2 linked regions of the Prochlorococcus marinus str. NATL2A genome follow. The protein of the gene in region 2 interacts with the protein of the main gene of each other region in a pairwise test. Links are inferred from orthologs where the notes say so. Each region holds a gene or a part of one and is shown on either strand. Other genes may lie near its edges.

The links. The genes of interacting proteins can lie anywhere in the genome.
Region 1: the proteins of sfsA (region 2) and PMN2A_RS03070 interact in binary tests that used the Escherichia coli proteins (3 or more experiments, as listed by UniProt). The link is inferred for Prochlorococcus marinus str. NATL2A from one-to-one orthologs.

What each region holds. Positions count from the first base shown.
Region 1 is NC_007335.2:575,396-580,641, reverse strand. What follows is about bases 686-3,580. They hold PMN2A_RS03070 (glutamate-5-semialdehyde dehydrogenase), read right to left. Parts: upstream 2,844-3,580; coding sequence 1,527-2,843; downstream 686-1,526. Other genes in these bases: PMN2A_RS03065 (translocation/assembly module TamB), read right to left, coding at 2,989-3,580; PMN2A_RS03075 (dihydroneopterin aldolase), read right to left, coding at 1,141-1,530; PMN2A_RS03080 (esterase/lipase family protein), read right to left, coding at 686-1,140. In the rest of the region: PMN2A_RS03085 (M3 family metallopeptidase), read left to right, coding at 1-541; more of PMN2A_RS03080, read right to left, coding at 538-685; more of PMN2A_RS03065, read right to left, coding at 3,581-5,246. UniProt on the Escherichia coli protein: Catalyzes the NADPH-dependent reduction of L-glutamate 5-phosphate into L-glutamate 5-semialdehyde and phosphate. The product spontaneously undergoes cyclization to form 1-pyrroline-5-carboxylate.
Region 2 is NC_007335.2:293,980-299,282, forward strand. What follows is about bases 1,520-4,471. They hold sfsA (DNA/RNA nuclease SfsA), read left to right. Parts: upstream 1,520-2,583; coding sequence 2,584-3,360; downstream 3,361-4,471. Other genes in these bases: murJ (murein biosynthesis integral membrane protein MurJ), read right to left, coding at 1,520-2,509; PMN2A_RS01545 (ammonium transporter), read left to right, coding at 3,614-4,471. Also shown: PMN2A_RS01525 (DUF3181 family protein), read left to right, coding at 330-626; PMN2A_RS01530 (hypothetical protein), read left to right, coding at 667-915; more of murJ, read right to left, coding at 902-1,519; more of PMN2A_RS01545, read left to right, coding at 4,472-5,104; PMN2A_RS01550 (4-hydroxy-3-methylbut-2-enyl diphosphate reductase), read left to right, coding at 5,224-5,303. UniProt on the Escherichia coli protein: Binds to DNA non-specifically. Could be a regulatory factor involved in maltose metabolism.

The DNA of each region.
Region 1 (5,246 bases), 280 kb from region 2 along the record:
CATGGAAAATTGGTGCTTGGAGGATCAAACAATTTCTGAAATAGCAATACATTGGAAGACGAAAGAACCATTACCAGAATCTGAAATCAATAAATTAAGGCAAAGCAGAACATTTAATTCTGGGCTAGCGACTTTAAGGCAAATACATTTTGCTCTTACTGATCTAAAACTCCATAGTCAATGGAATGAAGATTTAGAAATTTCCCCAGATGAGTTTCGACGAGAAATCGCAAAAAATACAACAGTAATGGAGCCTATTCCAGAAGATCAATTTCTCTGTGCCTTCAGTCATATTTTTGCTGGTGGCTATGCTGCTGGATACTACTCTTACAAATGGGCTGAGGTACTCAGTTCTGACGCCTTTGCCGCTTTTGAAGAGGCAGGCCTTGCTAATCAGGATGAAGTAAGAAAGATTGGTAAAAAATATCGAGATTCAATTCTTAGTCTTGGTGGTAGTCGTTCACCCAATAAGGTTTTCAAACAATTTAGAGGAAGACTTCCCTCTACTGAAGCACTAATAAGACATAGTGGTCTTAATTAGCTATTTTTAAAAATCTTTTTGACCAAAATATCAAGAGAGCTAGAATTTGTTATCAATTCTTTATGTGTCAACACAGGTAAGTGATAAGACTCACCAATAGAAAGTTTTGCCTGCCAGCCTGGGAATGACATCAAATCCCATTTTGTAAAAAAGCTAGTACATTCGACCTTTTCTAAGGAAGTCAAGTCATTATTTAATAGAGATAATAAACGACTTCCTCTTTTCATCTCAGCAATACCTGGCATCAAAAATGAAGGGATCATTTGAGCTGTGTAAGTACCAAAATGAGGCGTACCAATACTAAAAAAACGTTTAGTTCTTAAAAAACCATCATGATTTTGTAACCAAAACCTGCTTATTAATCCACCCATTGAAAAACCAACAATATCAATTTCGATTTCAGGACCCACCAGTTCTTCAATCTTAGAATCAAGATCTAGAGCTAAACGCTTAAGGGAGGTCTTTCCATATTTGTGTGGCAAATGTGGTCTATACAATTCATAATCATCTTCGTTTATTTTTTTAATTAATTTTTCAAATAATTTAGGATTGTTCCACAAACCATGAACAAGAAAAATTGGTCTTTTGTTTATATACAATTAATTAATAGGAAATAAGAAATTTCTCTTTTTTTCGATTAGAACACTTCCAGTAAATCCATCTATTGGTGGAGAGCATTTTGTCAGCAGAATATGAATTGGCACTGGACCATATAGAGACTCAAGAAGATTCAAAATTTGATCACTAAAATATTCAATCGTTAAGCATTTGATTTCAAATGAAAGTTTTTTAACAGCTTTAACTGCCTCGCTATAATCTATTGATTTATCTAATTTATCAAGCTTGGATGACTCATCCAATTCCAACCAAAAACTGAGGTCAAGAAGAAATCTTTGACCATGTATTCGCTCACTTTCTAAAACACCTACATGAGCCCATAGATTAATATCTTTGATATGAATTGCGCTTAAATTATGAAGTTGACTCATAATGGTAGATCAATATGAGAAAAACTTCTATCTCCAGAAGCGAAGTCCTTAACGAGATCACCATCACCTCTGAGATAATAGCGATAGGTAACTAAGCCTTCCAATCCAACTGGTCCTCTTGGTGGAAGAGTCTGTGTGCTTATACCAACTTCAGCTCCAAACCCATATCGGAAACCATCTGCAAAACGAGTAGAGCAATTATGATAAACACCTGCACTATCAACCGAACTTAAAAATTTTTCAGCAACCATCTTGTCTTCAGTAACTATTGCCTCTGTATGTCGAGAGCTATATTTACGAATATGTTCAATAGCTTCGTTTACATTACGAACAATTTTTATTGAAAGAATTAAATCAAGATATTCTTTAGACCAGTCTGATTCATCAGCCTTATTTTTTACCCCTAAAGCTTGACTCTTTGTATCTCCCTTTAGAGTAACTCCTTCACTTGAAAAAATTGGCAAGCCTTTCTTCAAAAACATCTCGGCAATATCTTCATGAATTAATAATGTCTCAATTGCGTTACAAGCAGCAGGATATTGAATCTTACTATCTAAAGCTATGCTTATAGCCTTATCAATATCTACAGAATTATCCACATATAAATGGCAAATTCCATCAGCGTGCCCTAAGACAGGGATACGAGTATTTTCTTGAATAAATTGAACCAACTCATTGCTACCTCTAGGTATTATCAAATTTACAAACTTATCTAAACGTAGTAAGCCTAGACTTTCTTGACGTGTGGTAAGCAAAGACAACGCCCCAGAACCCACATTTGCTTTTCTTAATCCTTTATCAAGAGAATCCATTATTGCTTGATTTGTGTCTTTTGCCTCACTTCCTCCTTTTAATAACGCTCCATTACCAGAACGAACAGCAAGAGACGCTATTTGTATTAATGCATCTGGTCTCGACTCAAATATCACTCCTAAGACTCCTAATGGAACTGTCACTCTCTCAAGAATAAGGTTTTCATTCAATTCCCTATGAAGTTGTCTTTTACCTATTGGATCTGCAAGATTTGAAACTTTGAGGACTCCGTCTATGCATCCTTTGAGTTTAGTTTTTGTTAACTGAAGTCTTGATAGAAGTGACTTATTCAACCCTTCTTTTTCTGACCTTTCAAGGTCTTGAACATTTGCTTTTAATATTTCATCAGCATTATCATTCAAAGCATTTGCCATTTCAGTCAAAGCCTCACACCGTTGTTTGTTTGTGGATTGACCAAGCGAAATAGAAGCCTCTTTTGCACTCTCGGCTACTTTTACTAGCTGGGGGGTAGGCTCAGGAACTGAAAAGTTTGTACTCATTTGATTTAGATCAACTATTTAATCAAAGATAATTTTTACTATCTTTAAAATATTCCTTTAATGGCTAATCAAGCAATAAAAGAAGATAAAAATCTATCTAACTGAGCATTTTTTAAGTAGATCATTTTTTTTAACTATTCATTATTTAATATCTAAAATAGAGTTGGAGTTGACTTTGCCAATTCCCATTCTTATCAAACGAGCCTAGTAGACCTACGTTGGGATTCATTTGAAAAGTAATATTTCCTTTCGGTGGAATATCTTTTCGGTTAGGAGCAGCCTGAACTGAGAAATTAATTTTATCGTTAAGATCAACTCCTATTTCGGTCACCCATGCCTGTTGACCAGGTAGATTAGTATCTTCCTGGTCAGCACTTGAAGAACTACTATCACTAGTATCATCCTCTGAATCTGATCCATTTATATATGCCGGATACAATGATATTTGAAGCCTATCACTCAAAAAACCATTGATATTGCCTTGAAGATACGAAGCAAAAGATCTATTCAAAAAGCTCGCAAGTACATCACCATTGCCTCCACTACTTATTAGATTTGCAAGAGAATTACCTCCTAAAAGTCCTATCAACTCACTTCTTCCCAAAGATGGAGTACTTCTCAATTGAAAATTTTCACTAATGCGATCTGCAGGTCCAGAAGCCGCCACTTCAACATTTACGAAACGAGATCCTCCAATACCAAATGATGCCATGCCATTAGAGGAAAAATTACTTACGTCTCTAACATTATCTGGAACGCGGCTATTCAGAGTCACATCAATATATGGAACCAAGCCCATAGATGGTACAAATACGGCTACATTTGGTTCACTTTGATCTAGATTAAAAGTAGTCGTAAAGAGATTAACGTAGCCACTATCAAGTTTAATAACTCCACTAACATCAAGGGTCTCGTCAAAAGCGCCATTCAAGATAAGGAATCCATTTGTTTCAAAGCTTGCCAAGGGTTGAGAAACTAATCGCAATGAAGGGCCAAGTGCGAGCTTTAAATTATCAAAGGTTAGTGATTCAAATCCATTAGGCAAACCAGCACTAACTATTCGACTTGCAGGTGCATCTTCATCTTGAATAAATAAAACCAGAGGTTCTTTCTGGTTCCAGTTTTGTTCTGGTAATCTACGAATTATTCTGACCTTAGAATCTTGATAACGATCCGATTTTTCAGATGAAGTCTTACTTGGATTTTTAGCCCTTTTAGCAAAAATCGAACCTTCTGAGATAAAGACTTCACCTGATAATTGAGGTTTCAAAATAGATCCCTTAACAACAAGGCTAGACGAAGCTCTGATGTCAGTAAATGCCGTCTTAATACGTGTTTTTTCTATCGAAAGAGCCAATGGCTCGCTTTCACTTAATTGAGAATCAAACAACGAAATTCCACCTTGACTGCTAATAATGCCGTTAGCCCCCATATTTGCTTTTAGATCACGGATTTCAATTCGATTAAAATCAAAAACTATTGTGCTATTCAAATTATTAATTTCTTTATCTTGAAAAAGTAGCTCACTGTTTTTTAAAACCAAAAAACCATTAGCAACCGGTTTCGCAGGGGTTCCTCTAATCAACAAGCTTAGATCAGCTGTCCCTGAGGTCCAAGAGACATTCCCTTTCGTTAGCCCAGTCAAGAACGCTAACCCATCTCCATGACTTTCGATCTTTAGATCAATAGGATAAGAACTAATTAATGGGTAGGTTCCACCTAACTTAACAGGATTTGCCGAAGATTTATCCCTTAGAGTGATATCAAATTCGAGATTATTGTCTTTAAATATAATATTTCCATTATCTAAAATAATCTTTCTGTTATAAATTACTGTATCTTTAATAATTAAATCTGCTGTAACTTGTGGAGTTGAATTAGCTAAACTATATTTACCTTTTAAACCAAAATACCCATCAACCGCTGAAGGTATTGGCGCAACTAGAGATAATAATGAAAAATTTAAATTAAGTAAAGAAAAATCTCCCAGACCTGAAGCTAGGTTCCCATTAAAAGTTACCTTAAAGGGTCTGATTTTATTAGAATTTATAATCTTTAATTTATTTGTCCAAACCTTACCAAAAGCTTTTGCTTCTAAATTTAAATCAGATAGGTTTGGACCACTTAATTTAATATCAGCATTAATATCCCCCTTTAGATCATAAGGATTAATAATGCTCTCACTATTTACCTTAGAAATCTCTTCTCTATATGAATCTTGAGACCTAGTTAAAGCTTCGAACTGAGAATCTATAGAACTAATTGGATAACCAATTATAAATTTTTCTAAATCTTCAGCCTTCCCAATTGCATCTGAATATTTCAATCCTAATTTAGGAAACTCTAAAGCTGTAGCAGTAATCCAACTAGCGCTTACATCCTTCACTTGAGCTAACAAAGAAA
Region 2 (5,303 bases):
AGCATATGTTTAGTCCAATGAGAGAAAACTTTCTCTTATTTTCAGTTTATATATGGATTTACAAATTTTTTAAACGCGCCTGGAGAGATTCGAACTCCCGACCCTCTGATCCGTAGTCAGATGCTCTAATCCGCTGAGCTACAGGCGCATGAAAAAACAATATCAGATTGTCTCCCAAAGAATAGAAAAATATGTTTGTATCTATGCCTTAAAAATTCATTGAAATAACATCGAGAAACTTAAAAAGTTGTTATTCCATTAATTTTTTTTATTTTAAGAAAGGAACCAATCTCTGCCTAAGGTCATTAACAATAGAAAAAACTAGGTTTATGTCCACTTCTATCGATTCATCGCAAATTAATGAGCTTGCGATGTCAATAGCTGACAGATTATTTATTCAAGTTGGAAATTGGAACCTTTATCTAGGTGATGCGGGCCTTGCAAAGGACTTAGCTATTGAATGTCAGGCTAACTTTGATCAAGGTGCAAATGTTGCAGCTAGAAAAGGTCTTGAAGGAATTCAAGTGAAACTTGGCGGAGGTATCACGCGATTGCCGTTATCAAAATTAATTCCACCAAATCAATTCTTTGACCTTGAGGAGATTTTAGAACCCTATTGCAGATAAGATTTGATCAATTGCTTCTTTTTTCTTGCTAATCATTCAAGTGACTAATGCCAGAGAGGTTGTAAGGCAGCGAATTGGTCGATTAGGAGAGAGACTTATAGGGAAAGTTGCTGATGCTGATGCACAGGTTGAAAAGGAACTAATGAAAGAGATGGAAATAGCTTTTCAAGAGTTTGGTATCGAAGCAAGAATTCTCTCAGTAAGTGGAGTAAAAACTGATGAAATGAATTGTTTGGAGATTCCACTTAAAGTTAGATCAGAAAAAGATGTTTTTCTTAAAGACGAATAAACTTCTCCTTTAAAAACTTATTTAAATTATCAATCTCATCAATTTTAAGAATAATTGCTAGACAATAAAAGATAATCAGACTAATTCCAGATGAAATTATTAATTTCAATAATAAATTGATAAAACTATAGGGTAAAAATATTATTTTAAAAATAAAAAATGAGCAAATACCAGAAATTAAACCAATTAGAATAATTCGTAGATTCTGAGCTAATAGATTAGGTAAATCTAGTTTATCTAATTTATGGTTTAATTTAAATAGTAAAAGTGTACAAGCGAAGAAGTTAACAAATGTAGTTGAAAAGACTAATCCATTTACTCCTAAGTTTAGCGGTGATAGCTCCCCCCATGGACTTGAACCTCCTATGAAAAACCAGTCAAAAAATAAATTTAGTAATATTGCTATGATTGATATTCTAAATGGTGTTTTTGCATCCTCTATACCATAAAAAACTCTCACCAATAGATCTCTACATAGATAAAAAGGCATTCCTATTCCATATGCAATTAATAGTTGACTTACTACATCAACCGCATTTTGATTGAATGAACCTCTACCATAGATTAATATAACTATTGGAGTAGAAAGTGAAATAAATATCGACCCTAAAAACACCATAGAAGTCGAAGAAAGAATTAATCCCTGATGAATTTTTTTGATCAATTTTAAATGATTTTCTCGAGCTCTTAAACTTACAAAAACCGGTAATAATGGAATTAAAATAGTATTTGATACTATTCCAAGAGGTGCTTGAACTAAAAAGTTTGCGTAACTTAAGGCAGCTGCAGCACCTACTATTTTTGATGCAAAGAATAAATCAGTAAAAACATTAATTTGTATCATCCCTGAAGAAAGTGATGCAGGGGCAATCATGCTCAAGGCCCTTTTTATTTCTGAATATTTTGTTTGTATTGAAAAACTTATCGCAAATATTCCTTTTTTAATTAGGAACGGTATTTGAATTAAATATTGAGATAGGGCACCTATAAATGTTGCCTTTGCTAAAATAATTCCTCCTCTCATATTCAGTGTATCTAGATCAGTCGTATTTCCTTTATTTATCCAAAAGTTTGATATTGAAATTATGATTATTAGACTTGAAATTAATGGAGATATAGAGGGAATGAAAAATTCTTTTTTAGCATTTAGTGATCCAAATCCAAGACCTATTAATCCAGATAGAAAGATTATTGGAGACATTATTTTTAATTGATAGGATGCTATTTCTTTTATTTCAGGGGTTAAACTCGGTCCAACTAAATTAATCAAAAAATCAGATGAAAAGAAAATAAATAAACTTATAATTAATAGTATTATAGATAAAATATTATTGATTGAACTTATAAATAATCTACTCTCAACTTTATTTTTATCTGCCAATAGTGTAACCATTGAGTTATGTAATGGACCATTAATACCCCCTAACAGGACTAAGAAAAAACCAGGTATAATATAAGCATAATTATATGCATCATATGCAGCATTAATTCCAAAAGCACCAGCAATAACTAATTGCCTAGCCAACCCTCCAAATTTGCTCAATAAAGTTCCTAAACTTACGAAGAAAGCAATTTCTTTGATTGATTTCGACATGTTAAATTTGAAAAAAGAGAGCTTTCATTTCCTAAAACATTTTGTAGTTCTTGTTTTACTTGGATGTTAATTAAGTGATTGAAATTGGTGAAACCATTATTAAGTTTCCTCCTCTTAAAGAGGGAATATTGATTAAGAGATATAAGAGGTTTTTGGCCGATATTGAGTTGGATGATGGAGAGGTTGTTACAGCGCATTGTGCAAATACAGGACCAATGAAAGGGGTTTTGTGGCCTGGGCGGAGAGTCAGACTCAAGTATTCTCCTTCACCTAAACGTAAATTAGATTGGTCTTGGGAGCAAGCTGAGGTTCCTAGTCACAATGAGAACAAGAAATGCTGGGTTGGTATTAATACATCTTTGCCTAATAAGTTGATTAAACATTTAATTGAAGCAAATTGTTTAGAGAGGCAATTTGGTCAAATTTCAAGCATTAAGCCTGAAGTTGTTTATGGTTTAGAAAGAAAAAGTAGAATTGATCTATTGCTTTATCCAAGCATTCAGAATGAAGATAGTAGAAAGATTTTTGTCGAGGTTAAAAATACAACTTGGTGTGAAGATTCTTTAGCATTGTTCCCAGATACAGTAACGACTAGAGGTCAAAAACATTTAAAAGAATTAATGAGTGTTTATCCAGATTCTCGAGCAGTGCTAATTCCTTGTATTAGTAGAAGCGATATAGAACTTTTTGCACCTGGTGAAATAGCAGATCCTGAGTATGGGAGGTTGTTTAGAGAGGCATTAACTAAGGGTGTTGAAGTGATTCCATGCGCATTTGGTTTCTTTATAGATCACATCACTTGGGAAGGTATTAGACCTTTTCAGAAGTCGAGAGAAAATAAACAATTTTAACATAAATCACAGGTGTATATAGTTTAGCTATTTTAACTAGTCCTTGCTTTTGATTGGACTATTTCAACTCTGTGTAGGATTTGTAAATTCAATTAATTGAGTTGATAAATGTGTAAATAAGAACATATTTTCAAGACCAAACTCTTTTTTGTATCAACACTTACATCTTGTAAGTATATGTTGCATACATATTTAATATTGTATAAATTTTGGATTAACTATCCATTTCTTTTTCTCGAAGTAAGCATCATTTATGACCACTGCTTTGCAATCGCCTCCAAGGCGAACTACTTCTCGTCTCCAAGACGCAAGTCTTTTGAACGGGCCAATGCTTCTTCTAAGAAGTATTAAAGGTTTTAGAAGAAGTCAGTCTTGGGCATGGCTAGCCTCTATCCCATTGGCTCTTCTGGGATTAGGTGTTTTCACTTTCTCTGCTAGAGCTGAGGTTGCTCTCTCAGATTTAACAGGACCACAAGCCGCTTCTTTCTTGGCTGACAACCTTTGGTTATTTATAGCCACAATCCTCGTTATTTTTATGAACGCGGGATTCGCAATGGTTGAAGCTGGTATGTGCCGTCAAAAAAATGCGGTCAACATTTTAGCTAAAAATTTATTTGTTTTTGCTCTTGCTGTTACTGCCTACTGGGTAATTGGTTATTCATTAATGTATGGCGGTTCAGTTATTGATGGATGGCTTTATTTCCAAGGCTTATTCGTTGATCCTGACCCTTCAGGTGCACTTGAGTGTGCAGCCGCAGGAGATACAGGTTGTCTTGTCCCAGCAGTTGATTTCCTTTTCCAATCTGCTTTTGCTGGTACTGCTGCAACGATCGTTTCAGGATTGGTTGCTGAGAGAGTCAAATTCGGTGAATTTGTTGTTTTCTCTATAGTTTTGACTGCTTTTATCTATCCAATTGCAGGAAGTTGGCAATGGAACGGTGGTTGGCTTGCTGAACTTGGTTTTATTGATTTCGCAGGTTCATCTATTGTCCACTCTGTTGGAGGTTGGGCAGGTCTTGTTGGAGCAATGCTTCTTGGACCTCGTATTGGCAAATTTGTTGATGGCAAAGCTCAAGCGATGCCTGGACACAATATGGCTATTGCAACTTTAGGAGCACTAATCCTTTGGATTGGTTGGTATGGATTCAACCCTGGCTCAGAATTAGCTATGGATCAATATGTTGCTTACGTTGCAGTTACAACAACTTTGGCAGCAGCTGGTGGCGCAATCGCCGCTACAGTCCTATCTACCATTACTTCTGGTAAGCCTGATCTAACCATGATCATCAATGGCATTCTTGCTGGATTAGTAAGTATCACTGCTGGTTGTGGCAATATGACTTTTGCTGGATCTTGGCTTGCTGGTGCTGTAGGTGGATTAATCGTCGTAGTTGCAGTAGCTGCTCTGGATTCTGCAGGCATTGATGATCCAGTTGGTGCATTCTCAGTTCACGGTGTTTGTGGAGTTTGGGGAACTGTTGTTATCGGCCTTTGGGGCGTTGATGGCATGGATCCTGGAGCTGCAGGAATTGGTCTTCTCAATGGAGGAGGAATTAACCAATTCTTCATTCAAGCATTGGGTGCAGCTGCTTATGGCATATGGACTGTTGTGACATGCTGGATTGCTTGGCAAATTATTGGTGGCTTCTTCGGAGGTATCAGAGTTAGCGAAGCAGAAGAGACACAGGGACTTGATATTGGCGAGCATGGAATGGAGGCTTATCCTGACTTTGCTTCTAGCTAGTTAACTTGTTTAATTGTCTTACATTAAATCTAAAAAAGCCCAGAATATATCTGGGCTTTTTTATTGTGGTTTAATAGTGATGAGATTCCTATCAATTTGTTTTTTACTATTTAATTGAAATGGATACTCAAGCCTTTAAGCAAACTCTTCATAAATCGGATCGTTACAACCGAAGAGGATTTGGTTCAGCAAATAAGCG